Regions from separate parts of the Cupriavidus sp. F041 genome, predicted to be linked through region 4. Evidence: predicted binding sites of a transcription regulator. Region 4 holds the regulator's gene; each other region holds the start of a gene.
The links. The regulator LexA, encoded in region 4, represses DNA repair genes until DNA is damaged. The targets are predictions, from matches to a motif close to ACTGTATNNNNATACAGT.
Positions count from the first base shown of each region.

Region 1: the regulator LexA is predicted to act here: its motif matches at 4,187-4,204, upstream of imuA (translesion DNA synthesis-associated protein ImuA).
Region 2: the regulator LexA is predicted to act here: its motif matches at 3,177-3,194, upstream of ACZY0R_RS20395 (PA0069 family radical SAM protein).
Region 3: the regulator LexA is predicted to act here: its motif matches at 4,346-4,363, upstream of ACZY0R_RS17135 (ATP-dependent helicase).

Region 1 covers NZ_JBVASY010000001.1:738,113-745,633, forward strand. The annotation lists gene ACZY0R_RS03380 (error-prone DNA polymerase) at 1-1,705, opposite strand, end outside; gene ACZY0R_RS03385 (Y-family DNA polymerase) at 1,752-3,311, opposite strand; gene imuA (translesion DNA synthesis-associated protein ImuA) at 3,244-4,140, opposite strand; gene ACZY0R_RS03395 (hypothetical protein) at 4,713-4,892, shown strand; gene ACZY0R_RS03400 (IS66 family transposase) at 4,906-6,525, shown strand; gene ACZY0R_RS03405 (alkene reductase) at 7,040-7,521, opposite strand, start outside.
Region 2 covers NZ_JBVASY010000002.1:719,095-726,615, forward strand. The annotation lists gene ACZY0R_RS20380 (acyl-CoA dehydrogenase) at 1-66, shown strand, start outside; gene ACZY0R_RS20385 (D-amino acid dehydrogenase) at 131-1,435, opposite strand; gene ACZY0R_RS20390 (Lrp/AsnC ligand binding domain-containing protein) at 1,545-2,048, shown strand; gene ACZY0R_RS20395 (PA0069 family radical SAM protein) at 2,067-3,149, opposite strand; gene ACZY0R_RS20400 (LysR family transcriptional regulator) at 3,368-4,288, opposite strand; gene ACZY0R_RS20405 (NINE protein) at 4,322-4,810, opposite strand; gene ACZY0R_RS20410 (hypothetical protein) at 5,078-5,482, opposite strand; gene ACZY0R_RS20415 (PQQ-dependent sugar dehydrogenase) at 5,659-6,732, opposite strand; gene rpsP (30S ribosomal protein S16) at 6,925-7,179, shown strand; gene rimM (ribosome maturation factor RimM) at 7,265-7,521, shown strand, end outside.
Region 3 covers NZ_JBVASY010000002.1:36,040-43,560, reverse strand. The annotation lists partial or broken gene ACZY0R_RS17175 (ATP-binding protein) at 1-560, shown strand, start outside; partial or broken gene ACZY0R_RS17170 (ATP-binding protein) at 616-681, shown strand; gene ACZY0R_RS17165 (magnesium chelatase subunit ChlI family protein) at 743-1,213, shown strand; gene ACZY0R_RS17160 (hypothetical protein) at 1,238-1,408, opposite strand; gene ACZY0R_RS17155 (LysE family transporter) at 1,514-2,164, opposite strand; gene ACZY0R_RS17150 (hypothetical protein) at 2,240-2,884, opposite strand; gene ACZY0R_RS17145 (thioredoxin fold domain-containing protein) at 3,121-3,555, shown strand; gene ACZY0R_RS17140 (TlpA disulfide reductase family protein) at 3,693-4,247, shown strand; gene ACZY0R_RS17135 (ATP-dependent helicase) at 4,432-6,549, shown strand; gene ACZY0R_RS17130 (sigma-54-dependent transcriptional regulator) at 6,573-7,521, opposite strand, start outside.
Region 4 covers NZ_JBVASY010000002.1:2,397,798-2,405,318, reverse strand. The annotation lists gene ACZY0R_RS28435 (DUF808 domain-containing protein) at 1-60, opposite strand, end outside; gene tnpC (IS66 family transposase) at 466-2,076, opposite strand; gene tnpB (IS66 family insertion sequence element accessory protein TnpB) at 2,215-2,568, opposite strand; gene tnpA (IS66-like element accessory protein TnpA) at 2,568-3,041, opposite strand; gene ACZY0R_RS28415 (class I SAM-dependent methyltransferase) at 3,128-3,742, shown strand; gene ACZY0R_RS28410 (hypothetical protein) at 3,951-4,226, shown strand; tRNA gene ACZY0R_RS28405 (tRNA-His) at 4,427-4,502, opposite strand; gene ACZY0R_RS28400 (hypothetical protein) at 4,671-4,838, opposite strand; gene lexA (transcriptional repressor LexA) at 4,948-5,604, opposite strand; gene ACZY0R_RS28390 (asparaginase) at 5,829-6,827, shown strand; gene rpsF (30S ribosomal protein S6) at 6,929-7,303, shown strand; gene priB (primosomal replication protein N) at 7,378-7,521, shown strand, end outside.

The DNA.
Region 1 (7,521 bases), on a different contig from region 4:
GGGCAATGCGGTCGAGAAAGGTCTTGCCGCCGTCCCACCAGGCCTGGCCCTTGACCACCTGCTCGATCACGCTGGCGTCGATGCCCAGCGCGCGGCCCACGTCGCGCAGCGCGCTGCGCGAGCGGTAGGTGATCAGCGAGGCCGCCAGCGCGGCGCGGTGGCGGCCGTATTTCCCGTAGATGTACTGGATGACTTCCTCGCGCCGCTGGTGCTCGAAATCGACATCGATATCGGGCGGCTCATCGCGTTCGCGCGACAGGAAGCGGCCGAACAGCATGTTGGCGTCGCCGGGATCGACCTCGGTGATGAACAGGCAATAGCAGACCAGCGAATTGGCCGCCGAGCCGCGCCCCTGGCACAGGATGCCGCGCCCGCGGGCAAAGCGCACGATGTCGTGCACGGTGAGGAAGAAGGGTTCGTATTGCTTCTCCCGGATCAGTTCGAACTCCTCCTTCAACTGCTTGCGCCACTCGGGCTTGAGTCCGCCGGGGAAGCGCCGCAGCACACCCTTCATGGTCTCGCGGCGCAGGTAGCTGAAGGGGGTCTCACCGGGGGGCACCAGCTCTTCCGGATACTCGTAGCGCAGCGTATCGAGCGAGAAATCGCACAGCGAGGCGATCCGCACCGTCTGCGCCAGTGCCTCGCGCGGGTACAGCCGGGACAAACGCTGCCGCATGCGCAGGTGCTGCTCGGCATTGGGCGCCAGCGTCATGCCGCACCCGGACAGCGGCTGGCCCACGCGAATCGCGCTCAGCACATCGGCCAGCGGCTTGCGCGAACGCACATGCATGGTCACCGCGCCGGCCGCCGCCAGCGGCACGCCGGATTGCGCCGATGCGTCCGCAAGACGCAGCCGGTGCAAGGCATCGGCATGGCCCTGCAACTGTTCGAGCGCGATCCAGCCGCGCGCGCCAAAGGTCTGCCGCATCCATTGCGCTTGCTGCAGCAGCGCCGCGGGCTCGGGGCAATAAGACGGCAGCAGCAGCGCCAGGCAGTTGGGCATGCCGCGCAGGTGAGCCTGCTCCGGCTGCGGCGGCGCGGCCAGGTCGTCGGGGTGGAGCCGGTAGCTGCCCTTCTCCGAGCGCGTGCGCCCCAGGGTGATCAGTTCGCTCAGGTTGCCAAAGCCTTCCCGGTCCTGCGCCAGCAGCACCAGCCGCAACACCGGCTGGCCGGTGGAGTCGGTCAGCGTGAAGCGGCTGCCGACCAGCAGGCGGAAATCCTGCGCGGCGCGGGCCAGCGCGTCCAGTCGTTCATGGCGGCGCAGGCGGGCCTGGGTGGCTTCGCCAGGGGCCAAGGCGTCGCAGGCGGCGGGCGTGGCATCCGGCACGGCGAGGGATTCACCATCCACGCCATGCTCGCCGTCATGCTGGTCGCCCTCTTCGCCGTCGTCCTCGATGAGATCGTCATCGTCGCCATCCTCATCCAGCCCCGCGGCCAATCGCGCCGCGCTGCGCGCCGCGGCGTCGCCGATGCGCTCACGCAGGTCCTTCAGCGCATGATGCGCGCGCGCCGTGCCGGCCACCGAACATTCATCGGTCAGCGCCAGCCCGCGATAGCCCAGCGCAAAGGCGCGCTCGATCAGTTCGACCGGATGCGACGCCCCGTCCAGGAACGTGAAATTGGAAATGCAGTGCAGCTCCACATAATCCGGCAATACCGGCAGCAACGCGGAAAGCGCCGGCGGCAAAGCGGAAAACGAGGGCATGGCGGGCTTGCTGGACATGACAGGGAGGCAAAGGCTCAGGCGAATCTCAGGCGAACAGGCCGTGCAGGAACCAGCGGTATTCACCGCTCTCCTCGCGCCCGGGACGCTGGCGATAGACCCAGCAACGCAGGCCATCCGCACGTTCGGCGACGAAATAATCGCGCGTGGCCAGCGCGCCATCCCACCAGCCGCTCTCGATGCGCTCCGGCCGCGAGAGCAAGGTCAGCGGGCCGCCATGACAGGGCCGGTGACGCTGCACGGTGAGCGGCATCGGCTTGTCCAGCAGCCACACCGGGCGCTCCGGCATGGCGCCTGCCGGGGCCGGCTGCGGCGCGCGCGCCGGCATTTCGTCGACGGGGCACCAGCGATTGGCGCGCTCGGGCCGGTGGTCGGGCAGCGGCTGGGGTTGCAACACGTTTTCGCGGCCGAGCCGCGCCATCAGCGTATCGAGCAGGCGGCCCAGTTCGGCCGGCGTGCCGCCCGGTTCCGGAAACAGCGAATCGCTCTGCGGCAGGCAGGTCTCCATGGACTCCACCACCAGCATCAGGCCCACCGCCGGCACGCTGAACTGCACCTTGTCCAGCCGCTCCTGCAGCAGCCTGGACAGATGGACCGGATCGCGGCTGGGCTGCGCCAGGCTGACCGTCACCGGCGTAGACGGGGTCTCGGTGCCGAGCCGGTAGCGCTCGTGTTCGAGCCGCAGCACCAGCCGCGTCACGCCCGCGTGCTGTACCGCCAGCCAGCCGGCCAGCGCCAGCAGCAGGCGCTGCGCGCCCGCCATCGCGCCCTGCACGGACTCGGTGCGGCCCGGCAGCTCCATGCGCTGCGCGAAGGCTGCCGGCGCGCTGAACCAGGTAAAGCGCACCGGCACCTCGCCATAGGCCTGGTCCAGCCGCGCCAGCAGATCCGGCCCCAGCCGGCGCCGCAGGCCGGCACGCGGCAGGCCCCGCACCTCGCCCACGGTCCGGCAGCCGATGCCGTCGAGCCAGCCGTCGTCGGCCACGCCTTGCAGCATGGCCACCGGCAGCCGGTCCAGCAGCCGCGCCATGCGAGCAGCCCGCACCGCGCGCCGCGCCGGCCGCACCATCGCGCCACGGCGGTCCCGCCGCAGCGGCTGCGCCGCCAGCCACGCCGCCCCGAAGGCCGTGGGCCCGCAGCCAAGCTGCGGAAACACACCCAGCCGGCGCACCCGCGCATACACCGCGCGGCACAGCGCCAGATGGCCGCCGAACAGCCGCAGGCTGGCGCCGGCATCGATCATCACGGTAGCCGCATCGGGATCGGGATGGCGCGTCACATGCGGTGTGAAGTGCAGCAGCGCCAGCGCCAGCGCCGTCATCAGCTGCGCCTCGGCGGCCGGCTCGCGCTCCAGTTGCACCACCTGCGCCGACAAGGCCTGCACGCCGCCACGCCGCATCCCGGCCTGCACCCCCAGTGCCACCGCCGGCCCGTTGGCCAGCACCACCCGCTCGCGCTCCATCACCGCCACCGGCACCCGGTGGTGCAGCAGGCCGGAGGAAGCCGGGAGCGAGGCGGGCTCAGGCCAGTTCGGCTGCAACGCGTCCAGCGACAGGCGCGGCAGATGCACCGCGATCCAGTACGACATGGGCTTGCTCTCCCGCAACGGCTTGGGGAACCGGGAAATTGAAGGGAACCGGCGGCGGCGCGGACGGCGAAGCGGTCCTGGCCGGCACCGCCATCATCTCGCCCAGCGGCAGCACCAGCGGCGCATCGCGCACCGGGCCGCGCCGCTTGTGAAAAGCGATCGACAAGGCATTATCCGGCGCCGGCGACAGCAGCAGCCGCAGCACCGCCGGCGATGACTCGCGCAGCACACTGGCCGGGCGGCACGCCCAGACCACCGCGTCGCCCGCCTGCGCCAGCACCTGCAGGCGCCGCAGCGCCTCGGGACGCGCCGTGGGCAGCCACACCATCACCCCGCCAAAGGCCTGGCTGCGCAGCACCTGCTCCGCGGCCCACAGCACATCCGCCTGGGCCGCGGCCCGGCCCGCGCCGGCGGGCGGGCGCACCCAGAACAGCTGGCTTGCCGGCAAACCCCATTCGGCCAGGCACATCGCATTGGGCAGGTACGGCGGCCCCACCAGCGCCACCCGGCGCTGTGCCGCCGCCAGCGCCAGCAACGCCGGGCGCAGCAGGCGCAATTCGCCCACGCCGGCGTCGGCCAGCAGCAGCTCCGTCAGCGCCCCCACCGGCCAGCCGCCGCCGGGCAGCTCGGCAGAGAGCGCCGCATGGCCGGTGGACAAGGCCGGCACGCTGCCCGCCCGCCCCAGATGGCCGAGCTGCCCCGCCCGCCACAGGCCGGGATAGCGTCGTTCCAGTGCGTCCAGGGCACCCTGCCGGTCGGCGGCGGGCGCCTGCGCCAACGGCGCAACGCCCGACACGTCGGGCGAGGCTGGGGAGAGATGGGTGGTCATGTGATGCTTGCGCCTCGGCTTGGGGACCGGGTGGAAATTTCCGATTACTGTATATTTATACAGTATCACGGAAGCACGCAAGGAGGCAAAGCCGGGATGAAATCCTGTGGAGACTGACAATAGTTAGCTGCGCTGAGACATAGTTAGCTGCGCCGGACCCAAAATGACATTGTTAGCTGCGCCGACGGGCCAGAATCTGCCTAACGGCTTACAAAGTTAGCTGCGCCGGCACCCGTTAGCCCTTGTCCCGTAAGGCTTTGTCGATCAGCCTCCCAAGCACACCTGGAAAGCGTTTTTCGCCTAGATTCCTCTCAGCAATGGGAGCGTCGGTCCTCGCGGCACCGCCACGCCTCGAAGCGGCAACATCAGCCCCCAATGAAATCAATGGGTTACAGAAGAAGTTCGTAACTTCTCAATAAGCCGGGGCAAGGCCAGGTGGTGAGGCGTGGCCGGTGACTGGAATGTCGGCGTGGAAATATCGGCGCGAGCTTGCCGCAAGCCGCAACGCGTTCCACTTGTAAACGCTGGGTGGGGATGTTAACTTTCGCCGTCGCCATTCACGCTGCCCGATCATGACCACTTGCCAAAAATTCACGCCGCCGGACATCGCGCGAGAAGGATTGACGCCAAAAGAACTTGAGGTGTTGGCATGGGTTGAGGGATTGGTCGACATGGCCAATGGCTTGCAGCAGGAGACGGAGCAACTGGAACAGGAACTCGCCGAGTTGAGAAGAGCGGAAAAGCGCGCGTAGCCTGACTGCGGCCGTGAAGAAGAAACTTGTTGCGCCGTTCATTGCCGAGGCCGAACGCACGCCGGCGGTGCTGAAGGTGCTGGCCTGGGGTGAAGGTCTGGTGGAGCTCATCCATCGTCTGGTGGAGAACGCGGGGCACATGAAGGACGAAGTCGCGGTGCTCAAGGGAGAGAAGAAGCGCCCTACGTTCAAACCAAGCCGTATGCATGAGGAGGCCGGCAAAACCAGCGAGTCCAATCGGCAGCAGCAGGGCAAACCAGCCAGACGACGCGGTTCGCCCGCCAGGAGCAAGACGGGGCAGCTGAAGATCGATTGCGAGCAAGTCATCCAGCCGGACGAGTCGATCCCGTCTGGCTCGCGGTTCAAGGGCTACCGGGATTTCGTGGTCCAGGACCTCGTGATGGGGACACACAATACGCGCTACCGGCTCGCACGCTGGCAGACCCCGGACTGTCAAACGCTGACCGGGCAACTGCCCAAGGCCGTTGCCGGCAGCCACTTTGGCGCGACACTGGTCAGTTACGTGCTGTACCAATATCACCACTGCCACGTGACGCAGCCGCTGCTGTGCGAGCAGTTGCGGGAATGGGGTATCGAGATCTCGTCCGGGCAGATGAATGCGCTGCTGCAGGAGGACAAGGGGCGATTCCACGAGGAAAAGGAGGATCTGCTGTCGACGGGGCTGGCGCTCTCGGCGTATGTGACGGTCGACGACACCGGCACGCGGCATCAGGGCCGCAACGGCTACGTCACCCACATCGGTAACGAACATTTCGCCTGGTTCAAAAGCACAAGCACGAAGAGCCGCATCAATTTCCTCGAACTGCTCGCGGCGGGACATGGCTACCAGGTCAACGACGAGGCCCTCTCCTCCATGAAAAAGCGTGGGCTCCCACAGGCGTTCGTTGATGGGCTGCGTCAGCATGAGTGCGCGAGCTTTGCCGACCAGAGTGCGTGGCTGTCTCACCTGGACAGCCTGGGCATGGACGTTACCCGCCACCGGAACATCGCCACCGAAGGGGCGTTACTGGGCAGCCTGAGGCGACGTGGCGTCGCCCAGGATCTGGCCATCATTAGCGATGATGCGGGACAGTTCAATGTGTTGATTCACGGCTTATGCTGGGTCCACGCCGAGCGTCTCGTGCACAAGCTGCTGCCGCTCAATGACCTACATCGCGAGGATATTGCCCGTGTGCGCGGCGATATCTGGTCGCTCTATGCGGATCTGAAGGAATACAAGCAGAATCCGACGATCCAGCGCAAAGCCGAACTGCAAAAACGCTTTGACGCAGTCTTCATCCAAAAGACCCGTTACGCGACGCTGGACCGTTTGCTCAGACGCCTTCACAAGAACAAGTCCGAGCTGCTCTTGGTGCTCGAACGCCCCGAGATCCCACTGCATACCAACGGCAGTGAACGCGACATTCGCGACCACGTGAAAAAGCAGAAGATCAGTGGCGGCACGCGCAGCGAACTCGGTCGCCAATGCCGTGACACCTTCTCGAGCTTGAAGAAGACCTGTCGAAAGCTGGGAATCTCGTTCTGGGAATACCTGGCCGACCGCATCTCACACACCAATCACATTCCCCTCCTTCCCCACATCCTCGGACAGCGCATCGCTCTCTCCACCTGAGCCGCGTGCCGCCGTTTGCCCCGCTTTATTGAGAAGCTACGATTTGTGAGCGCAGCTAACTATTGTCAGTCTCCACCTGTTCTCGAGCGGCACTGACCCTGATGGCAATGCCGCTCTTCACCGAGATGCTTCGCCTCGTCAAGGTCCCGGGCCAAGCCACGCTCCTTGCGTACCTCATCCGAGAAGGCGCACATCGAGCTCCGTTGCGTCGATCCACTCGCTCCATCGAAACGGACCTCGCCAAATGGCGCCTCGTTAAGAGACAGGTAGCAGCGCAGTTGAAGCGCTCGCTTTCGCTGTGTCGCCGGTTGTTTGCAGTTTTGCGCTACGCGATTATCAAACAGTCGCCGTGAGACTGGCGCGTCCGGAGTCGACGGCACCGGAAGTCACGTTACTCTCGCCGCACTGCGCTTCAGGCTCGACCTGATCCGGGATCTGGATCAGGCATACTCCGAAACCCACCAGCAACCGGATCCCTATCCGGTTGCTGCGGCGCCGACAGCGCGCGTCGGCTTCAAACAGCTTCGTCGAGCAACGGATAGTCGTTGTAGCCGGTTTCGTCGTCCGAGTAGATCGTTTCCGGATTGATCGTATTGAGCGGCGCACCGCGTCGAAAGCGCTCCACCAGGTCAGGATTGGCGATAAAAGGACGTCCAAACGCCGCCGCGTCCGCCTCGCCGCGTTCGATGGCCAGCTCCGCGCTCTCCCTCGTCAGCCCTTCATTGAGGATGTAGGCCCCTTTGAAGATACGCCGCACGTCACGGCCGATGCGATCCTCGCCGCGATCCAGCGCCTCGCGCGCAAAAATGAAAGCGATGTTGCGCGCGTTGAGTTGCTCGGCGATATACGTGAAGAGCGCGCGCGGATTCGAATCGCGCATCGAGTATGAACTCGACATCAGGTTCAGATGCACGCCGATGCGGCCCGCCGGCCAAACCGTGAGCAACGCGTCGACTGCCTCCAGCAAGAAGCGCGCTCGATTCTCGATCGGACCGC
Region 2 (7,521 bases), 1.7 Mb from region 4:
GCCTTGCGCGATGCCGTCGTGGCAGGCGCGGTGCCGGTCAATGCGTTGAGCGAAGCGCAGTTCTGAGATCGCACGGTGGCAGGCAAAAAAAGGGCGGCCCCGCGGGACCGCCCTTTTCAGTTCTGGCGGATCAGGCCACCGCAGGACGGTGCGCGGCGCGAGTACCCGGGCGCTTGAGATAACGCGCGACAGAGAGGTCGTCGGCGCGGATCGCCGGCGAAGTACCGGACACCAGGTCCGACAACAGCTGGCCAGAACCGCAAGCCATGGTCCAGCCCAGCGTGCCATGGCCGGTATTGAGCCAGAGACCCTTGAGCGGCGTGGGGCCGACGATGGGCGTGCCGTCCGGCGTCATCGGGCGCAAACCGGTCCAGAAGCTGGCGCGGCTGACGTCGCCGGCGCCGGGGAACAGGTCGGTCACCACATGTTCCAGGGTGCGGCGCTTGGCCGGGTCGAGCGTGCGGTCGTAGCCGACGATCTGGGCCATGCCGCCGACGCGAATGCGATCGTCGAAGCGCGTGATCGCAACCTTGTAGGTTTCGTCGAGTACCGTGGAGACGGGGCTGCGGTCCGCATCGGTCATCGGCACCGTCAGGGAGAAGCCCTTGAGCGGATAGACCGGCAGGTTCGACAGACCCGGCAGGAAGTTCTTCACGAACTGCGTCGACCAGCTGCCCAGGGCCACCACCACCAGGTCCGCCGTGACGGGCTCGCCGCCGATCATGGCGCCGGTGACGGCATCGCCCCGGGTCAGCAGGCCGTCGATGGAGCGGTTGTATTGGAACTGTACGCCCAGGCCTTCGGCCATCGCCGCCAGTTTCTGGGTGAACAGCTGGCAGTCGCCGGTTTCATCGTTGGGTAGCCGCAGGCCGCCGCTCAGCTTGTGGCTGACGGCGGCCAGGGCTGGCTCGCTGGCGGCGAGTTCTTCGCGCGATAGCAACTGGTAGGGCACGCCGGCTTGCTCCAGCACCGCAATGTCCTTGGCCGCGCCGTCGAGCTGCTCGTCGGTGCGGAAGATCTGCAGGGTGCCTTGCTGGCGGCCTTCGTAGGCGATGCCGGTATCGGCTCGCAGGGTGCGGATGCAGTCTCGGCTGTACTCGGCCAGCCGCACCATGCGTTCCTTGTTGACGGCATAGCGGTCGGCGGTACAGTTCATCAGCATCTGCCATATCCACTGCAGCTGGAACAGGGAGCCGTCCGGGCGAATGGTGAGCGGCGCGTGCTCCTGGAACATCCATTTGATGGCTTTGAGCGGTACGCCAGGCGCTGCCCACGGCGACGCGTAACCCGGCGAGATCTGGCCTGCGTTGGCAAAACTGGTGCCAAGCGCAGGCGCCGCCTCGCGGTCGATCACGGTGACATCATGGCCGGCACGGGCCAGGTACCAGGCGCTGGTCACGCCAATTACGCCACTGCCAAGAACGAGAACGCGCATAGTTGGGGGCTCACAACCAAGAAATAATGTGGATAGAGTATTTATCTCTATACTATTGAAATATGTGCAGTCATAGTTGTCGTAATTTTCAAGGAAACAGGAAGAACTAATGAGAACAAGTCGCCAGCCCGTGCGCAGCCTGGACCGGCTGGACCGCAAGATCCTGGCCTTGCTCCAGGCGGACGGCCGCATGTCGATGAAAGAGCTGGCGGAAGCGGTTGGCCTGACCATCACGCCGTGCATCGAGCGGGTCAAGCGCATGGAGCGCGACGGCGTCATCATGGGCTACTACGCCCGCCTGAATCCCGTGCTGCTTGGCAGTGGCCTGCTGGTGTTCGTGGAGATTTCACTTGGCAACAAGTCGGGCAATATGTTCGAGCAGTTCCGCCGCGAGGTGTTGCGTATTCCCGAGGTGCTGGAGTGTCACCTTGTATCGGGCGATTTCGACTATCTGATCAAGGCCCGCATCCGCGAGATCGGCGAGTATCGCCGGCTACTGGGCGACATCCTGCTGCAGTTGCCCGGTGCCGCGCAGTCCAAGAGCTACGTGGTGATGGAGGAGATCAAGGAGACGCTGGCGATCTCGGTCGACGATAAGGCGTCGCACGCCTGAGACCCTGCCGGCATCTGTCTAGAACAAAGACATCTGTGGCGTTGCGCCGGCCGTTGAGAAATGTTCGGTGGTCAGGGGGTGGCGTTCGGCGTTTAGCCCATGGCGCTGGCAGGCCAGCTTGAAACGTTTGCGCAGCAGTTCGGCAAAAATGCCGGTACCTGTCATGCGCGTGCCGAAGCTGGAGTCGTAGGCCTGGCCGCCCCGCATTTGCGCGATCAGGCTCTGGACATGCCGGGCGCGCAGCGGATGGTAGGTGGCCAGCCACTCGGAAAACAGATCCGCTACCTCGCGCGGCAGCCGCAGCAGGATATAGGCGGCTGTCGTCGCGCCAGCGTTGGCGCCCGCTTCCAGGATGGACTCCATTTCCGGGTCGGTCAGGCTTGGAATGACGGGCGCCACCATCACTCCCACGGGAATCCCGGCCTCACTCAGCGACGCGATGGCTGCGATGCGACGCGCCGGCGCGCTCGCCCTCGGTTCCAGCGTGCGGGCTATCTCATTGTTGAGCGATGTGACCGACATATGGACCCGGACCAGGTTCCTGGCCGCCATGCGCTGGAGGATGTCGATGTCGCGCGTGACAACCCCCGACTTGGTCGTGATGGCCACCGGATGGTTGAACCGTTCCAGCACTTCCAGTATGCCCCGTGTGATGCGGAGTTTGCGCTCGATGGGCTGGTAAGGGTCGGTATTGGCGCCCAGCGCGATGACCGATGGCGTGTAACTGCGGCTGCCTAGTTCGGCCTGGAGCAGCTCGGCCGCGTTCTCCTTCGCGTACAGGCGGGTTTCGAAGTCGAGGCCCGGCGAAAGTCCCAGATAGGCATGGCTGGGTCTGGCATAACAGTAGATGCAACCGTGCTCGCATCCTCGGTAGGGATTGATGGAAGCATCAAAGGGCAGGTCCGGCGACTGGTTGCGCGAGACGATGCGTTTCGCCTTCTCCGTGAAAACAATGGTCTGGATCTGGGGTATCTCTGGCTCATCGAGGGCTCGTGACTCATCGTCGACCCGTTCGCGGGTCCATGCATCGAAACGGCTGACGTTGTTCGAGCGCGCTGCCCGGCCTTTGAGCGGGCTGGAGGAGGGAGGTCGGGTCGTCACGTTGGCAGTCCTGCGGCTACGGTTGATACTGTATAAATATACAGTTCCCAACGGCTGACCGGCAAGGAGTAAAGGGTGGAAGTCCCTGGGAGAAGAAGATTTGGCGAATCGCGCACGACGGGGTCTGTGCGGGACGGCGGCTCGGCAATGGGTACTCCTGCTGCAGCACTTCGCAAAAACAGCCAAGGTGTGTTTTTGCCGTGCGGGAGCCAGGCCAGTCAGGCAGGCGGTGCTGCCGCGGGGCTATCCCAGTAGGGCGGGGAGCCGAAGCGCGCCGCAAAGAAATCGGTAAAGGCCCGGGTTTTTGCCGGCACCTGCCGGCGGCTCGGGTAGACCGCCCAGATCGATACCGACGGCAGTACCGGATAATCGGGCAGCACGTTGACTAGCGCGCCACTACGCAGGTAGGGGCCGACATCCCAGGTGGATTTGAGCGCGAGCCCCATGCCAGCCAGGATCGCATCCCGGATGACCTCGCCGTTGTCCGTGCGGAGATTGCCGCTGACGGCGATCACCGTCTTGCCCAGCGCCGTGTCGAACTGCCAGGTGGCCTGGTCGCCAAGCACGATGCAATTGTGGTCGCGCAGGTCCTCCGGGTGCCGTGGCGTGCCATGGGCGGCAAGGTAGGCGGGCGAGGCGCAAATGGCGCGATGGCTCGGGGCAAGCGGGCGGGCCACCAGCGATGAGTCGGGCAGGGCGCCCATGCGCAGCGCCACGTCCACCCCGGCCTCCACCAGGCCGATCACCTGATCCGTCAGCCGCAGGTCCAGCGTCAGGCCGGGGTAGGCGGCAAGGAAGGCTGGGATGGCCGGAGAGACGTGCTGGCGGCCGAAGGATGCGGGCACCGTGACGCGCAGTATTCCGTGTGGTGCTTCCGCCCCCCGGCCTACCGACTGCGCGGCCTGGTCGGCCGTGTCGAGCAATTGCCCGGCATGCTCAAGAAAGCGCTGGCCGTCTCCGGTCAGCGAAATGCGCCGCGTGGTCCGGTGCAGCAGCCGCGTGCCGAGCTTCTGTTCGAGTAGCGCCAGGCGGCTGCTGGCCGATGACGTGGACAGCCCGAGATCGCGCGCCGCCGCCGACAGGCTGCCCAGCGCCGCCGCGCGCACGAACACCGCGATATCCAGCAAGTCGAAGTGCATGGCGCCTGGGCCGCTGGGCCTTGGAGCTGCTAATTACTGCGAAAGGGCGCGAGCGGCTTCGACCTGGGATTCGAAGAAGGTCTGGAAACTGATGGCCAGGCCCGCCATCAGCAGGCCGGTACCGATCAGCAGCGACAGGATGACCAGGATCACGACCGGCCAGCCAGACCGAGTCGGCTTGCCCTGGGGATTGAAGCGGGCATCCCATTTATCGTCCGGGCGCAGGCCGTACACGATGGCCGCCAGGAAGGCGCTGATCACCGATGTGCCACCGGCGATGGCAAAGGTCCAGTTCAGGGCCGGCGTGCCGGCGCCAGTCTGTATCGAAATGACGCCGATGACCCCGGCCAGGGCCGCCAGCAGGTGAGCCCACGCAAACTTGTCGCGCAAACCACCCAGGTAGAAGCGATGCAAGCCCAAGCTGCCGAACAGGAAGGCAAGCGCGACCGTGAGCAGCTTGGACTTGCCCGGAAGCGGCTTGACGAGTGCGGTGGCGGCTGGAACTTGGGTAGCGGCAGGCATGAGGCGGCAACTAGGTTGATGGCGGGCCAGGGGGGGCGGCCAGCGCAAGATCAGGGCAATGCCAGTCAAGCTGGCGTCGGCGCTCATTGTACGCTGGCCTCAAGCGCCGGCGCGGGAAGGCCGGGAGCGATGCGGGTCGGACGGCGAAGGCGCACGGGAGTTCCGTGCGCGGCACATCCGGGAGGAAGGCGGGGCGGGCAAGAGAGGTGGATCCCGCCGTTTGGAGGGCAAACAAGCGGGGGAGGGAAATGCCGGTTTCAGGCGGACCTAACGGCCGCCGTCGCGTCCCCGCGCCTGCCAGCCGGGGCCGGCGCCGGGACCGCGCTGCTCGCCGCGCGCGTTGTCGCCTTGCGCGTTGCGATCGGGTGGGCGGCCGCGCTCATCATCGCGCTCCTGGGGTGGCAAGGGGCGACCGTTAAGGCGGTCATCAGCGCGGGCACGGGCTTCCATTCTTTCGATCTGGGCACGCACATGGTCTTGCCGTTCGGCGCGTACGCTAGCCATCTCCCAGCCGCCCTGGCCGCGAGCGTTACCATTGCCCGCAGTCCGGCCTTCGGGCCGGCTGTGTTGCCAAAACGCGACCTGCGCATGGCTGACAGCGTTGAGGCCGAGCACTGAAACGGCCAACAGGATGCCAGCCACCGAGTCGCGCAGGAAGGTGCGGGGGAGCATGCGGAATCCCAGTATCCTGTCGCGCGGTGAGTTGTTCGAGATATGGGTTCATGGTACGCACGGGCCTTCGGGACGCATATGCAAAAGCCGTTACTGGTGTAACGGATTGTTTCGCCCCCATCCGCTACGTTTCGCAGCTTGCCTGCGGGCTGCGCGGGGAGTGGCGTTCCAACGCCTCACGGCGCGTAGCGGATACGGTAAATGGCGCCCGCCGTGTCGTCGCTGATCAGCAACGAGCCATCCGGGGCCACCAGGACATCGGCCGGCCTGCCCCAGGCTTTGCCGTCTTGCAGCCAGCCTTGCGCGAAGACTTCCTGGCGCACTGCCTGGCCACTCTCGTTCAGCACTACCCGGACAATGCGGTAGCCGACCTTCGTGCTACGGTTCCAGCTGCCGTGCTCGGCGATGAAAATATTGTTCCGGTATTCCGCGGGAAACTGTGACCCGGTGTAGAAGCGCATCCCGAGCGAGGCGACATGCGCGCCCAGTTTTGCGGCTGGCTGCTCGAACTCCGAGCAGTTGCGCTGCTTGCCGAACTCCGGGTCGGCGATGCTGCCGGCGTGGCAGTATGGATAGCCAAAATGCTGGCCGGAACGGGTCAGGCGGTTGAGTTCGTCGTCTGGCACATCGTCTCCCAGCTGATCGCGCCCATTGTCCGTGAACCACAGCTGGCGCGTGACCGGGTGCCAGTCAAAGCCCACCGAATTGCGCACGCCCCTGGCTACTACCTGCAGGTCGGAGCCGTCGGGCTTCATCTTCATGATATTGGCGTAGCGGTTTTCGTCAGGCTTGCAGATATTGCAGGGTGCGCCAACCGGGATATACAGATAGCCATCCGGACCAAAGGCGATGAACTTCCAGCCGTGGTGCGTTTCGGAAGGGAAGCGATCGCTCACCACGACCGGTTTTGGCGGGGTGTCGAGCCGGGCTTCGATGTCATCGAGCCGGACGATGCGCGAGACCGAGGACGCATAAAGGGCGCCGTCGCGGAAGGCCACGCCTACCGGCATGGTCAGGCCGGTGGCGATTGTCCTTGCCCTCGGGTTAGGCGCCAGCGCGTTGCTGATTGCATAGATCTTGCCCTGGCCAAGGCTACCGATAAAGAGGGTGCCGGCCGGCGACATGGTCATGCCCCGTGCTTCCGGCACATCCTGGCTCAGCACGTCGATGCGGAACCCCGGCGGCAGCTGGATCTGCTCCAGCGGCAGGGCCGTGCCCGCACTTGCATTGGGACTGAACCAGGCAGTCACGGCGAAAGCGGCTGCAAGCAGGGCGCGAATGTGAAGGTAGGAACGCACGGCAAGATCTCCTGTCGGGGTTTTCGCCACGATGCCTGTAGCCAGGTGTCGAGTCAATCGCTCTAAGTGTTTGTTTGGGCTCGGGATTTGGTCTATACTCTTGCGTTTCGTGTTCGAACATCAAGTTTTCTGAGGAATCAAACCATGGTCGTAATCCGTCTGGCTCGCGGTGGCAGCAAGAAGCGCCCCTTCTTCAATATCGTCGCGGCAGACTCGCGCAATCGTCGCGATGGCCGCTTCATCGAGCGTATCGGCTTCTACAACCCCCTGGCTTCGGCAAGCGAAGAAGGCCTGCGTCTGGTGCAAGACCGCCTGACCTACTGGCAAGGCGTGGGCGCACAGCTGTCGCCGACGGTTGCCCGTCTGGTCAAGCAGAACGCCGCCAAGGCCGTAGCCTGATTGTTGTGACGCGCGTTTCGCGACGCGTGGCAAACGACACGTGACAGAACGCAAGCAAGGCGTCCCGGCGCGGCGGCCGCTCAATATGCCGCTCGAGCCCTCGGCCCGGCCCCAGGCCGGTGTGCAGGAAAAGGCGAGTCTCAAGCCGCGGGGCGTAGCTGGGTTTCCGGCTGCGCTGGCATATACCGATAAGCTGCCGGACGACCTGATCGAGGTTGGTTACATCAGTGCGGCTTACGGCATTCGGGGCTGGATCAAGGTCCAGCCGCATGCCGACGATGCGAGCGCGCTGTTGCATGCGCGCCGCTGGTGGCTGCTGAAAGCCCCGCCGACAGGCCTGGT
Region 3 (7,521 bases), 2.4 Mb from region 4:
CGCTATCCGGGGAGTTGCGCCCCGTGCGCGGGGCGCTGGCCATGGCAATGAGCCTGGGGCGCGACAACGCCGCGCGGCAGATATCGGGCGCAGGCCCGCCCCGAACTTTCGTGGTAGCCGCAGAAAATGCTCCGGAAGCCGCCTTGATCGACGGGGTCACGGTCTACGGAGCACGCTCCCTGCTGGAAGTCTGCGCCCACCTGGGCCCCCTGCCGGAAGCCCGGCTGGCGCGTGCGGAACCGCTTGCGCAGATCGGCGAAGGCGAGCCCGCCGGTCCGGACATGCGCGACGTCCGAGGCCAGCCGCAGGCGCGCCGCGCCATGGAAATCGCGGCCGCTGGACAGCACTCGGCCCTGCTGGTCGGACCGCCTGGCACTGGCAAATCCATGCTGGCGCAGCGCTTTCCCGGCCTGCTGCCGCCGATGACGCTGGAGGAAGCGCTGGAATCCGCCGCGGTGCAGAGCCTCACCGCCGCCGGCTTCCACCCCGCCCGCTGGCGCGAGCGGCCCTACCGGTCGCCGCACCACACCGCTTCGGCGGCGGCGCTGGTGGGCGGTGGCAGCAACCCTCGCCCCGGCGAGATCTCGCTGGCCCATCAAGGCGTGCTGTTCCTGGATGAACCCGGAATTCGACCGCCGGGTGCTGGAGGTCCTGCGCGAGCCCCTCGAATCGGGCCGCGTCACCATCTCGCGCGCCACGCGCCAGGCCGACTTCCCCGCCCGGTTCCAGTTTGAGGGCCGCCATGAATCCGTGCCCGTGCGGCTACCTGGGACACCCGTCGCGTCCCTGCCGCTGCACGCCGGACCAGGTGCTGCGCTATCAGTCCAGGCTGTCGGGGCCGCTGCTCGACCGGATCGATCTGCAAGTGGAGGTACCTGCCCAGGATCAGCGCGAAATGCTCGATGGCCCTCCCGGCGAGTCCAGCGCCGAGGTGCGCCAGCGCGTGCTGGCCGCCCGCGCCCTGCAGCACGCGCGCCAGGGCAAACCCAACGCGGCGCTCTCAGGACGTGAGATCGACGAGCACTGTCCGCTCACGCCCGAGGCGCAAGCCTTGCTGCGCGGCGCCATGACCAAGCTGGCCTGGTCGGCGCGCGCCTATTTCCGGGCGCTGAAGATCGCCCGCACGATTGCCGACCTGGCGGGAGCCGAGCTATTGCAGCCCAGCCATGTGGGCGAGGCCATCCAGTACCGGCGGGCGCTGCGCACGCCGTAGCAACGGCGCGCGTCCGGTTCGCACTCAGCCACGCCGGGGCGGAGGCACCGCCACCGGCGGCTCCGTCGGCGGCGGTGGGTGTTCGATGGGTGGGAGATCGGGCGGAATGCCCGGCGGCGGCGGCTCCTCGTCCGGCGGCACGGTATGGGCCGGGCGTGCATGCAACCTGGCCTGCAGGGTGGAAGAGCTTCGCATTGCTTACCTCCGCTTGGGTCGTCCTACCTATTGAAGCAAACGCACCTGCGGGAAGCTAGCGCCAGATCGGCAGAGCGGGCCGGCGCGGATGCCGGCCCCGCTTCTTCAAGCCGGATGGCGCCGGACGAAGAACAGCGCGGTGCCCACGGCCACCAGCACGCTGCCGAAGATCCGGTTCTGCCAGCGCACCGCGCGCGCATTGCGGAACAGGCCGCGCATGCGCGAGGCCAGCAACGCGTAGCCATGCATCACCACCAGGTCCACGGCGCACATCGTCACGGCCAGGATGGCGAGCTGGGGCGCGAGCGCATGGGCCGGGTCGATGAACTGCGGCAGCACCGCGACCATGAAGATGATGCCTTTGGGATTAGTCACATTGGTCAGGAAGCCGGTGGCGAAACGGCGGCGCGGACTCAGCGCGGCAACGCGCGGCGCCTCCTGGCCCTGCGCCGCCTCATCCGGGGCGCTATCCACGCGGGCGCGCCACTGCTGCACGCCGATGTAGATCAGGTAGAGCGCACCGATCGTCTTGACCACGGCGAACGCATGCTCGGACGCCAGCAGCAGCGCGCCCAGGCCGCCGCCCGCCACCAGCAGGATGATCACCAGGCCGGTCTGCAAGCCGAAGATCGTAGTGGTGGTCTTGCGCAGCCCGTACGACAGGCCATGGCTCATCGATAGCACCGCCCCCGAACCCGGCGAAACGGCAATCACCCAACAGGCCGCGAAATAAGCCAGCCAAACTTCCCAACGCATGAATGAACTCCCTTGAACGGACTGATCGGCCCGCGCATTGCGGGCCGGCTAAAGCGCAATAAAGCTCGGTAGCGCTTAAAACGGATGAAAACCGGTGAGGAACTGGTCGACCTGCTCCGCCTGGCGCTGGTCGCGCGCGGCATCGCCGGCCTCCAGCACAACCGCCTGGTAGACGTGCACACCGGAAGCCACCAGCCGCGCCGTCAGCCTGCGAGGCGACTGGTCCTGCGGCGAGACCGCAGCCACCTGCACCTCCACGCCGTCAAGCGCCACGGCGGGTGTCGCTGCCGACATCACCTTCACCTTGCGCGTCTTGACCGCTTCCGCGGGGTGGGGACCGAGGTTGCCAAGCAACCCCGCCTGCATCGATTCAAGCGCGGCCTGCCGCATCGCGGCATCGTCGGCGGGCAAGGTCACCACGCCAACGGCGAACAGGGTTTCGTCGATCCGGGCCGCGTCCATCGTCATCGGCAGCTTGCGCCCGGCAATGGCCACTTCGCGGGCGGCGCCGCTTGGCTTGCCCGGATAGAGCGCGGCGTACGCGCCTTCGTTGGACTGAATGGTGCGCCAGTCATAGCGCGGCGAGCAGGCGATCAGCGTGGCGCCGAGCGCGGTCACGGCGAGGGCGGTAGCAAGCGAGGACGGTAACAAGCGGGAAAACCGGCGGTGGGACATCTCGGCAGTGGGTACGGCAGCGTGCGGCAACGGTTCGGCGGACATTGCCGGGGACAGTGCCCGGGATTGTGCGATCCCGCATCCTGGGCGCGCGGGCGCGGCACCACGGATGCGGACGGAAGCCGCTATTATCGGGGAACCTGCGTGCCAGCGCGCATCCACATTGCCAGCCCATGCAAATCCCGTCGCCAGGCCTCCCGTCAGTCCCGTCCACGCCGCAACCGCGCCGGACGCCCGCACGCCGTGCATTGCGCACCGCGGCGGCGGTGATGGGTGCCCTCATGGTCACGACAAGCCATGGCGCCTTGGCCGCCAGCACCCACCTGCCCGCGGCAACCGACCTGGCCGCCCAGGCCAAGGCAGCGGCCACCCGCGGCGAACCGCTGGTGGTGCTGGTCACGCTGCCCGACTGCGTTTACTGCGAAACCGTGCGCCGCAACTATCTCGGCCCGCAGGCCGCGGCGGGCGAGATCGTGGCGCGGGAGCTCGACATGACCGCCAACACGCCGCTGCGCAATGCGGATGGCAGCATGACCACGGCGCGTGAATGGGCCCGCAGCCGCAACGTGACGGTGGCGCCCACGGTGCTTTTCCTGGACGCGCGCGGCCGCTCGCTGGCCACCCCGTTGCGCGGCATGCAGCCTGACTTCTACGGTGCCTACCTGGAACAGGCGCTGGATAAGGCCCGCTCGGCGCTGGCCGCCACGCCGGACTGAACTGCGGGGCGGACGGCCCACCATCCACGCCCGCGCTGCGGCTAATCGCCGCAGCGCGGGCGCCTCCATGCACGCATCCGGCAGCGCCGCGGCAGCGGCAGTAGAATAGCGGCTTGTCTGACCTGTCGGCGAGCATCATGACGACCTCCACTTCCCCAACCGCCCCTCCCGCGGCAAGCCCGGCCCGGCGCAAGCTCTGGCCCGCGATCGCCGCCGTGCTGCTGGTTGCCGTGCTGGGCTGGTTCGGCTACCGCGCCATCGCCCCTGCCAATGCGGCACCGCCCGCCACCTTCACGCTGCTGTCGGGCGAGAAGGTCAGCACCGCCGATCTCAAGGGCAAGGTCTACCTGGTCAACTTCTGGGCCACCAGTTGCGTCACCTGCGTCAAGGAAATGCCGGACATGGTCAAGACCTATGACAAGTTCAAGGACAAGGGCCTGGAGTTCGTGGCGGTGGCAATGAGCTACGACCCGCCGATGTACGTGATGAACTATGCGCAAACCCGCAAGTTGCCGTTCAAGGTGGCGATGGACTCCGACGGCGCGGCGGCCAAGGCTTTCGGCGAGGTGCAACTGACCCCGACCACCTTTGTGATCGATAAGGACGGCCGCATCCTAAAGCGCTATGTCGGCGAACCGGAGTGGGATGCGCTGCACAAGCTGCTCGACGGCGCGCTCGCCAAGGCGGCCTGATCCGCGCAGCCCGCCCGAATCCGCCAGAAAGGTGCCTTCCATGGCACCTTTTTTATTGCGGCAGCCTCCACGCAACGGCCCCGGCCTTGCACAGTTCGCCTGTATGGATATACAGTTACCGGCAGTTTTCCCCGCCCATGCCGGCCAGCGCACTTGCACGCCCGGCATCCCCAAAGGCCCCGCCGTGTTACTCGACCCCGATCCCAGCGCCGTGCTTTGCGATGCACCCGCCAACAGGCAGGATGCCTGCGCCACGCCCGCCTACCTGTCCACCCTGAACCCGGAACAGCGCGCGGCCGTGACCCACGAGCCCGCCGCGCCGCTGCTGATCATCGCCGGCGCCGGCTCGGGCAAGACCAACACGCTGGCGCACCGGGTCGCGCACCTGGTGCTGGGCGGCGCCGATCCGCGCCGCATCCTGCTGCTGACGTTCTCGCGCCGCGCGGCGTCGGAGATGGGGCGGCGGGTCGAGCGCATCGTGGATCAGGCGCTCGGCATGCAGACCTCCGGCGCGGGCCGCGCCGCGCTGACGTGGTCGGGCACCTTCCACGCCATCGGCGCGCGCCTGTTGCGCGAGTACGCCGAGACGCTCGGCCTGTCGCCCAGCTTCACCATCTGCGATCGCGGCGATGCCGCCGACCTGATGAATGTGGTGCGCCATGACCTCGGCCTGTCCGCGCAGGCCTCGCGTTTCCCGCGCAAGGAAACCTGCCTGTCGATCTACTCGCGCGTGGTCAACACGCAGGCCCCGCTGGAAGACGTGCTCAAGCAATGGTTCCCGCGCTATGCCATGTGGACGGATGCGCTGCGCGGGCTGTTCGCCGGCTATGTGGAGGCCAAGCAGAAGCAGCAGGTGCTCGACTACGACGACCTGCTGCTCTACTGGGCGCAGGCCCTGGCCGAACCCGTGCTGGCGCAGGACATGGGCGCGCGCTTCGACCATGTGCTGGTGGACGAGTACCAGGACACCAATGCGCGGCAGGCCGCCATCCTGCTCGCGCTCAAGCCCGACGGACGCGGCCTGACCGTGGTGGGTGACGATGCCCAGTCGATCTATGCCTTCCGTGGCGCCACGGTGCGCAACATCCTCGATTTCCCCGGACAGTTCACACCGGCCGCGGACGTGGTCACGCTGTCGCAGAACTATCGCTCGACCCAGCCCATCCTGGCCGCCGCCAATGCGGTGATCGGCCTGGCGGCCGAACGCTATACCAAGGACCTGTGGTCCGAGCGCGGCTCGGCCGAGAAGCCGGAGATCGTCGTGGTCAACGACGAAGCGGACCAGGCCCGCTACGTGGTCGAGCAGGTCCTGGCGCGGCGCGAGGCCGGGCTGGCGCTGCTGTCGCAGGCCGTGCTGTTCCGCGCCGCCGACCACAGCGCGCAGCTCGAGATCGAGCTGGTCCGGCGCAACATCCCCTTCGTCAAGTTCGGCGGCCTGAAATTCCTGGAAGCCACGCACGTAAAGGATGTGCTGGCGGTCGTGCGCTGGCTGGAAAATCCGCGCGACCGCATGGCGGGCTTCCGCAGCCTGCAGCTATTGCCCGGCGTGGGACCAAAAACCGCCGCGCGTGCGCTGGACGCGGTGGAAATCGCCACCGAGCCGCTGTTCGCGCTGGAATCCTTTGATGCACCGCCGGCCGCTGCCGAGGCATGGCCCGATCTGCTGGCGCTGGCGCGCAGCCTGATGGCGCCGGCCGCGCCGTGGCCCTCCGCCTTCGAGCAGGTGGTGGCGTGGTACCAGCCGCATCTGGAACGCCTGCACGACGACGCTCCCGCACGCGCGGCCGATCTCCAGCAACTGGAACGGATCGCCGCCACCTACGCCTCGCGCGAGCGCTTCCTGACCGAACTCACGCTCGACCCGCCGGATGCATCGAGCGACGAATCCGGCGTGCCACTGCGCGACGAGGATTACCTGATCCTGTCGACCATCCACTCGGCCAAGGGCCAGGAATGGAAGGCGGTCTACGTGCTCAACGCCGTCGACGGCTGCATGCCTTCGGACCTGGCCACCGGCACCACCGAGGAAATCGAGGAAGAGCGCCGCCTGCTGTATGTGGCGATGACCCGCGCCCGCGACCACCTCGACATCGTGGTGCCGCAGCGCTTCTATGTGCACCAGCAAACCGGCTACGGGGATCGCCACGTCTACGCTTCGCGCACGCGCTTCCTGCCCAACCGGGTGATGCCGCTGTTCCACAGCCGCGCCTGGCCGCCGCCCCCGCCGGTGGCGGACGCGCCAGCCAGGGCGCCGTTGCCCAGGCTCGACCTGGCCGGGCGCATGCGGGATATGTGGCGTTGAGCCGCCGTTGACAGCAGGCTGCCCTACAACCCGTAGCGCTTGATCTTGTCGTACAGCGTGGCCTTGCCGACCTGCAGCAGGTCCGCGGCCTGGCTGACCGCGCCGCCGGTGCGTGCCAGCGTATCGGCGATGACAGCACGCTCGTAGTGTTCCATTCGCTCCTTGAGCGGCGTGGAGTCATCGGGCGCATCGGCGCGCGTGCCGCCCTCCGGCACGCCCAGCACCAGACGGTCGGCGGCGTTGCGCAACTCGCGCACATTGCCGGGCCAGGCGCGCTGCATCAGCGCCTGGCGCTGCAGCTCGGAGAGGATAGGAGCGGGGCGCTGGTAGCGCACCGCCGCCACCAGCATGAAGTGCTCGAACAGCGGCACGATATCCTCGCGCCGCTCGCGCAGCGGGGGCAGCGGGATGGTGACGACATTGAGCCGGTAGTAGAGATCCTGGCGGAACGTGCCTTGCGCCACCAGCGCCTCCATATCCCCCTTTGCCGCCGCCACGATGCGCACATCGATCCCGATCGACGCATTGGACCCGAGCCGCTCCAGCGTGCCCTCCTGCAGCACGCGCAGCAGCTTGACCTGCAGCGCCAGCGGCATGCTTTCGATCTCGTCGAGGAACAGGGTGCCGCCCGAGGCATGCTCGAGCTTGCCCACGCGGCGCTTGCCGGCGCCGGTGAAAGCGCCCGCCTCGTGGCCAAACATCTCGCTCTCGAAAATGGCTTCCGGCACCGCGCCGCAATTCAGCGCGACGAACGGTGCTTGATGCCGGGGCGACAAGGCATGAAGGCTGCGCGCCACCAGCTCCTTGCCGGTGCCGGTCTCGCCGTTGATCATCACCGGCACGTCGGTGGCGGCCACGTTGGCCACCAGCATGCGCACCTGCTCGATGGCCGGAGAGCGCCCGATGATACGGGTGCCCGCGGCCGGGCCGGCCAACTCGCGCCGCAGGGCGCGGTTTTCCAGTTCGAGCGCG
Region 4 (7,521 bases):
CACATCGTCAAGAATCGAGGTGATGTCGTCGATCAGCAGAAGCAGGCTGGTGCCGGCCATATTTCAAGCTCCCATGTCGGTGCTGAGTAAGAGAGACCCTTCAGGTGATCAAGGCCGCATGGCAAGATATTGCCATATGGAAAGACGGCGATTGATCCCATACCCACTCTATTTGCGGACGATCTTGGCGGTTCGCCTTCCGGTTGGCTGTTAGCTTGCAGGCAAAATCCAGCGAGAACCGTCCGCTTCCTTGGCCGCAGGGGAAATATCCACAAATCAACGCTTATCGCGTCATTCCTGTGAGCGCAGATGAACGTAACCGCGCAATTCAGCACACTGTATTGAGAGTCGTTCTCGGCGAACAGGCGGGCTCGGCCCTATTGCGACGCTCGAGCAGGATCGGCAATGTCCGATGGAGGTACCAGGAATCGCGCGCCGGGGCAGTGCCGGCGCCCTGTCATGTCATCAACCGGGGTTCGTCATTGCGCTCTGCTGGCTGGCGTAGTTGAACGGCAGCAGGTCGCTGATGTCGGCGTCCGCCGCACGCTGCGGCAGCTCGGTGAGAACGTGAAGCAGATACGCATACGGCTCGACGTTGCAGGCGCGGCACGTGAGCATCAGGCTGTAGATCGTCGCGCTCGCCTTCGCACCGGCAACCGTGTCTGCAAAGAGCCATGCCTTTCGCGCGGTTGCAAAGGGTCTCACGTCGCGCTCTATCACGTTGTTATCGAGGGGTGCACGCCCATCGATAACATAGCGGCTGAGGTATTCCCACTGATTGCGCGTGTAGCTGATCGCCTTGCCCAGCAGACTTTCAGGCAGAACCTGCGGTGCCAGTTCGTCCAGCCATTTCCTGAGCGCCTCCAGTAGCGGTACGCTGTGTTCCTGCCGCAGTCGGTAGGTGTAGCCGGCCCGTGTCTCGCCCTCTGGCAGTTCTCTGCGAGCAAGTGTCTCGACCTGATACAGCGCCTTGAAGTACTCGAGCGCCTGCTGTGCGCGACCGCCGGGCTTCTTCTGGCCCTTGTGCGCGTCGACGAACAGTCGTCTCGAATGTGCAAGACACCCGAAGTGCGTGACGGCTTTGAGCGTGCGCCAGGCGCTGTAGCCGTCGGTCATCAGCATGCCTTCGTAGCCGGCGAGAAACGCCTGCGGATATTGCTGACCACGCCCCGGCTGGTAGTCGAACAGCACCACAGGCTGTTCGCAGTCCTGTGCGCTTCTGTAGAGCCACATGTAACTCTTGCTCTGCGCGGTCTTGCCTTCTTCCTTGAGCACTTGCACCGTCGTCTCGTCGCCGTGGATCAGCGGCTGCGACAGCAGCGTCTGGCGCATCGCCTCGTACAACCGGCTGTAGTGCAGTTCGGCAGGCCTGATGATCCAGTTCGCCAGCGTGCCGCGGCCCGCCGGAATGCCCGCACGGGCCAGCGCGTCTTCCATCCGGTATAGCGGCGTGCCATCCACGTACTTGCCGGTCGTCACCGTCGCGATCATCGCCGGACTCGCGTTGCTACCTGGCAGCGGTTGTACTGGCATCGGCGCGACCACGATCGGCGTGCGCTCCGCGTTGCGCTCGCAATGGCGGCACGCGTATTTGAACCGTACGTGCTGCAACACCGAGGCCTTTACCTCGATGTGCAACTGCTCGCTCGTCTCCTCGCCCATGCGATGCAGCGGGCTCTGGCAGCATGGACAGATTTTCTGTTCCTCGGGCAGGTCGTACTCGATGCGCTGGCGCGGCAACGACGCCGGCAGCGGCTTGCGTCCCCGCTTGCGGTGTGCAGACTCATCGACTTCCGGAAGTCCCGTATCGGGCAGCGTGAACGCGTCATCGGGATCGTCGCCAGCAGGTTCTGTCGCGGCGATCTGCTCGGCTTCGTCAAACACCCGATCCTTGAGCTTCTCGCTGCTCGGCGCGTAGCGTTTGAGCTGCGCGAGGCGGAACTGCTCTTCGAGCTGCTCGATACGCTGCGAGAGTTGCTGGGCTAGCGACTCGAGATCCAGATTCTTCTTCTCGAGTTCTCGGATATAGGCCTGGACGTCAGGCGGCAGATCAGGGATGAGGTCATGTGCAGGCATGCCATTCACGATAGTGCAATCGCATCGCCAACAGGTTTACGTCGAATCCATATCAATGGTATCGGCCAATCCCCTGGCGAGCAGCCGCCTCGCGAAGCCTATGGCCAGAGCCCGCACCCTGGCCTCCCTCACGCTGACTCAGCTCGCGTGCCGGTAGCGCCGCGAAGGGTGTCGGCGAACGGCTTCGATGTCGATACCTTCAAGCAGCCAGTGCAGTTGCTCGGTGGTGAGTTCCATCACCGCCTGCTGGCGGCGTGGCCAGGCGAAGTGGTCTGCTTCCAAACGCTTCATCAGGAGCCAGAATCCGGAGCGGTCATAGAGCAGAAGCTTGACCCGATTGCGGCCGCGGTTATGGAACGCGAAGACGGCCCGGGCGAACGGATCGAGTTGCATCGACTGCTCGACCAACGTCACCAGACTGTTCAGGCCGGCCCGGAAGTCGATAGGCTCGCGGTGCAGATAGACCCGCAGGTCAGCGTCGAGGCGGAACATCAGGTGTCCCCCAGCGCCGCGATCATCGCCTTCACGAGCGTCCCATCTTTCGGTGTGCATTCGAGCTCGATGGTTACGCCGTTTGGCAGCCGTGCCGACAGGCGTGCCAATTGTGGCGAAGATGAAGATTGCGGCACGGGAACAGATGTCGATTCCGGCGATGCCGGCCGTGACCGCTGGGCTTGAGGAGGTACGCCGCGAACCTCTACTACCGGAACGAAGGCCGATGGCGCGCCTTCGACGGCGCTATCCATGTCAATACCACCTTGTCTTTCTGCTTTGTACTGCTTGACCCAGCGCCACAATTGGTTCGTGTTCACCCGGGCTCGGATCGCCATGCTGGCAACCGATACGCCGGGTTCAAGGCAAGCCTCGATCAATCTTCGCTTGCCCTGCCTGTCGTAGCTGCGTTTCCCGTTGGCGCCGACATTGGTCACTCGCAGCGGCAGGAAGTCAAAATCGCTATCGTCCATGAATTGTGCCCACGAAAAAAATCGTGGGCACAATCCTGCGCCTTTCGGGGCGTCAACGCTACGTGCGGAGAAAATCGCGCTTACAGATGAACAAGCCAATGGAAAGTACTGCCGGCTATGGCAGCAATGCGGTTGCATTGGCAGTGCAGTACGAAAACCTCCTCTTCGAGGACGTGCATCGAGATGTACTGCACATATTTCCGCGTAGGCACAGCAACATACTGGATATCGGCGCTGGGTCGGGCCGTGACGCGGCTGCGCTCGCGCGGCTTGGACATCGCGTCGTGGCAGTGGAGCCAACTCGCGAATTGCGTCAGGAAGGGCAGCGCATCCATTCGAATTTACCCATCGAATGGCTGGATGACGTGCCATCCCTAGTGGGTATGCGATCCAGGCAAGAGCAGTTCGATCTGATTCTGCTTGCCGCCGTATGGATGCATCTGGACGCGGACGAGCGGCCCGTCGCGATGAAAACAGTAGCGAAGCTGCTCGCCGCGGGCGGGCGATTCATCATGTCACTCCGGCATGGCCAAGTTCCCATTGGCCGGCGGATGTTCGATGTTTCCGCCGAGGAAACCCTGGAACTCGGCCGAGAGTTTGGCCTGGTGGATTACTACCTCGGTCAGCGTAAGGATACGCAGGGCCGGGACGCGGTCACCTGGAGTGTCATGGCCATGCAGTTGCGTTCCGGCGTCGCGTAGTCAAAGCCTGCGGCTTTCGATCGTCTCTCCGCGCGCATGAACCCACTTGTGTAACGGGGGCTGCAGGCCATCCGTGCCCGCCACGCTCAGGCTTTTTGGAGAGTATCGGAGCCAATTGGCGATGGCTCCTGCCCGGTGTGGATGCAGTCGCCCTATGCGCGCTGGTTTGCCGTCATGCTAGGATTTTGCCGGGCTCTGGGAGATAGCCATGGTTCAAAAACTGTTCCACGAACTGCCCGTGGATGAACGCGGCGACTTTGAATCCGCCTGCGCGCGGCATGGATTTGTTCGAGAAGACTTCGAGGTGGGCGAGGAAGAGGGCATTTCGCAAGGCAGCGGGTCGAGTCATATCCCCCGAAAAATCACTGTCGCCCGAGTTGGCGGAGACGTCCAAGTCTATCCCGCCGCTACCGGCATTTCGTGGACAGTCGCATTTGAGCGAGATCTGGAGCGCGGCGAATTTGGAATTCCTCTTGCGGACTAGCTAAGGGATTGGGGGAGGTCGCTGCGTGGAAGAAACGGGGGAGGGGTGTGCTGAAGCAGGCTAGATCGAGGTGGTGGTGCCGACACCGGCGGTTAGCAAGTATTCCCACCGTGGGAAGATGGGGGGAATGGACCCTGGCTTTGGGATGCACAAATGAAAACAGCGCCTTGGTTAAGGCGCTGTTTTGCAAGACAAATTCTTGGGGTGGCTGATGGGACTCGAACCCACGACGACAGGAATCACAATCCTGGACTCTACCAACTGAGCTACAGCCACCGTAGAGGTTGTTCAGCTGGCTGCTGAGCAACGAAGAACAAGATCATACAATACCAAAAGGCGGATGGCTAGTACTGTGCACAAATTTTTCTCTGTGCTGGCTTATGCGATGTCAGCCGGTTAGGTCGGTTACTGCGACGTGCGCAAGTGAGTGCTGCCGTAGCCCAACTATGAAAGCTTGGCCGACTCCTCCAACTCAAGCATGCGGCAGATGGCTGCCATGCTGCCCACCATGGTGCGTCGTTGCGCACCCTGGTAGATACGCACGCCTTTGGACTGGCGGAATGGTACGGGCTTGACGGGGCGGCGGGCGGAGAGGCGGTTGGCTTGCAGCATGGCTACACCTGGTGACTTGCAACAACAGTTAGCGGTGCCCGACTAGCGGGCGGCGTTGGCACAATCGGGCGTCGGCGTGATACGGGCTTGCCCGCCTCAGCCGCACTCGTCAGAAGCCGCTGGGTCGGATCAAGCCGACGGCGATACCTTCCAGAGAGAATTCTTCGCGGCCGGGGCGCACGATAATGCTGGGGAAATCGGGATTTTCCGCAATGAGTTCGATCGAGTCGCCGCGGCGGTTGAGGCGTTTGACGGTGACGTCGTCTCCCAGTCGCGCAACGACGATCTTGCCGTTCGGGGCCTCGCTGGCACGCTTGACCGCAAGCAGATCGCCATCGAGGATGCCGGCGTCCCGCATGCTCAGGCCACGTACCCGGAGCAGGTAATCAGGTTGCACGTCAAATACCGAAGCGTCGACCTGGTATTGGCGGTCGATGTGTTCTGCGGCAAGGATCGGGCTACCGGCCGCGACGCGCCCGACCAGGGGCAGTGTCAGCTGCATCACGCCGGCCATTGGCAGCGAGAATTGGTCTGGTAGCTCTGAGTCGCTGCGCGAAACCTTGAGCCGGATGCCGCGCGAGGCGCCTGGGGTGAGTTCGATTACGCCCTTGCGGGCCAGGGCCCTCAAGTGTTCCTCGGCAGCATTGGGCGATGAGAAGCCGAACTTGGCGGCGATCTCGGCGCGTGTGGGCGGAAAGCCCGTGTGCTGGAGGCTGCTGCGGATCAGGTCGAAAATCTGCTGCTGTCGCGGTGTCAGGGTCGCCATGGTCGCCGTGTTGGAAAGCACTGTATGTTTAAACAGTATGCTGTGATTTTATACAGTATCGAGTGAAGTGCAAGCGGAATTTTGGGAGTCTGCGCATCGACAGGTGCGTTGGGCGCGGCTCACCGTGCCGTGTGGCGCGAGCCTGGGCGTTACAATTCGCGGCACTTGCAGCCTCATTCTTCGCTCGCTGCTTAACCTTTCCGGCTTTCGATCGCTATCTCGCCATGTCTCTCCTGCCTCGCGTCGTCGTGCTTGCTACCGGTGGCACCATTGCCGGTTCTTCGTCCAATGCTGCCAGCAGCGCGAAGTACCAGGCGGCCACGGTGCCTGTGACGGCGCTGCTTGATGCGGTGCCGGCGCTCGGCGCCGTGGCCCGCGTCGAGGCGGAGCAGGTGGCGCAGGTGGATAGCAAGGACATGTCGTTCGCCCTCTGGGCCCGGTTGGTTGAACGCGTTGCGTTCTGGTCCGCGCAGGCCGATGTGGCGGGCATTGTGATTACCCATGGCACCGATACGCTGGAGGAGACGGCAACGCTGCTGCATCTGGCATGTGTGGGCACGGTGCCGGTGGTGCTGACGGCGGCGATGCGACCTTCCACCTCTCTGTCGGCTGACGGTCCCTTGAATCTGCTGGACGCGGTACGGGTAGCCGCGAGCGCAGGGGCGGCGGGCAAGGGCGTGCTACTGGTGATTAATCAGGAAATCCATGCCGGGCGAGATGTGGTGAAGGGACATACGTCAGCGGTCAACGCCTTTGTGTCGCCGCTGGCCGGCCCGATCGGTTTTGTGCAGGACGACCTCGTGCGATTTGTCCGTGCGCCCCGACTGTTGCCGGACCGGGCCTGGGCCGTGCCATCCAAGTGGCCGCAGGTGGAGATCCTTGCCAGTTACGCGGAGCCCGGCCGGTTGGTGGTGGATGCGCTCACGCAGGCAGGTGTGGCGGGGCTGGTCGTGGCGGCCGCAGGCAACGGGTCGGTTCACCAGTCGCTGGTCGATGCGCTGGTGGAAGCGGCCGGGGCGGGCGTGGCCGTGGTGCGTAGTTCGCGCACCGGGGCAGGGCATGTGGCAATACCGGCACCTCCACGGCCGGCTTCGGGTGCCTTCGTCTCCGCGGGCGATCTCAATCCATATAAGGCGCGCGTGCTCCTGATGCTGGCCCTGGCGGCAACGCCCGGACTGGCTGCGGATCCCGCTGCGTTGCAGGCGCTGTTCGCTGAAAACTAAGGCGGCTTGCTGCAGAAGGCAAAAGCACGCTATACTTTAAGGCTATCCAACCTTGCTGCACCGGACATGGCGCCCGGGCGGCTTATCCAAAAGGAGCGTCAATGCGTCATTACGAAATCGTATTTATCGTCCATCCGGACCAGAGCGAACAAGTTCCGGCCATGATCGAGCGTTACAAGACGCTGGTCACGTCGCAGGAAGGCCAGATCCACCGCGTGGAAGACTGGGGCCGCCGTCAGATGGCCTACATGATTCAGAAGCTGGCCAAGGCTCACTACGTTTGCCTGAACATCGAATGCGGCAAGGAAACCCTGGCTGAACTCGAACACGCGTTCAAGTTCAACGACGCGGTGCTGCGCCACCTCATCGTTCAGACCAAGAAGGCCGAAACCGCACCGTCCCCGATGATGAAGGAAGTGCAGCGCGAAGAAGCCCGCAAGGCCGCGCAACAGACCAGCGAAGTCCAGGCCGCCTAAGTGCGGACTGTTGTGGTTGCCGTGGGCGTTGAACGCCGCGGCGGCAAGTGCGGGCATCGGTGCGGGAGAGTGCGTTGAACCAGTTAAGGCTCTGCGCAACGCTCGCGGAACGCGATGCCTTGCGTTACACCCCGGCCGGGGTCCCCGTTGTCAACTGCATCTTGCAGTACGCGGGCGAGACGGTCGAGGCGCAAACGCCCAGGCAGGTGGAATTCGCC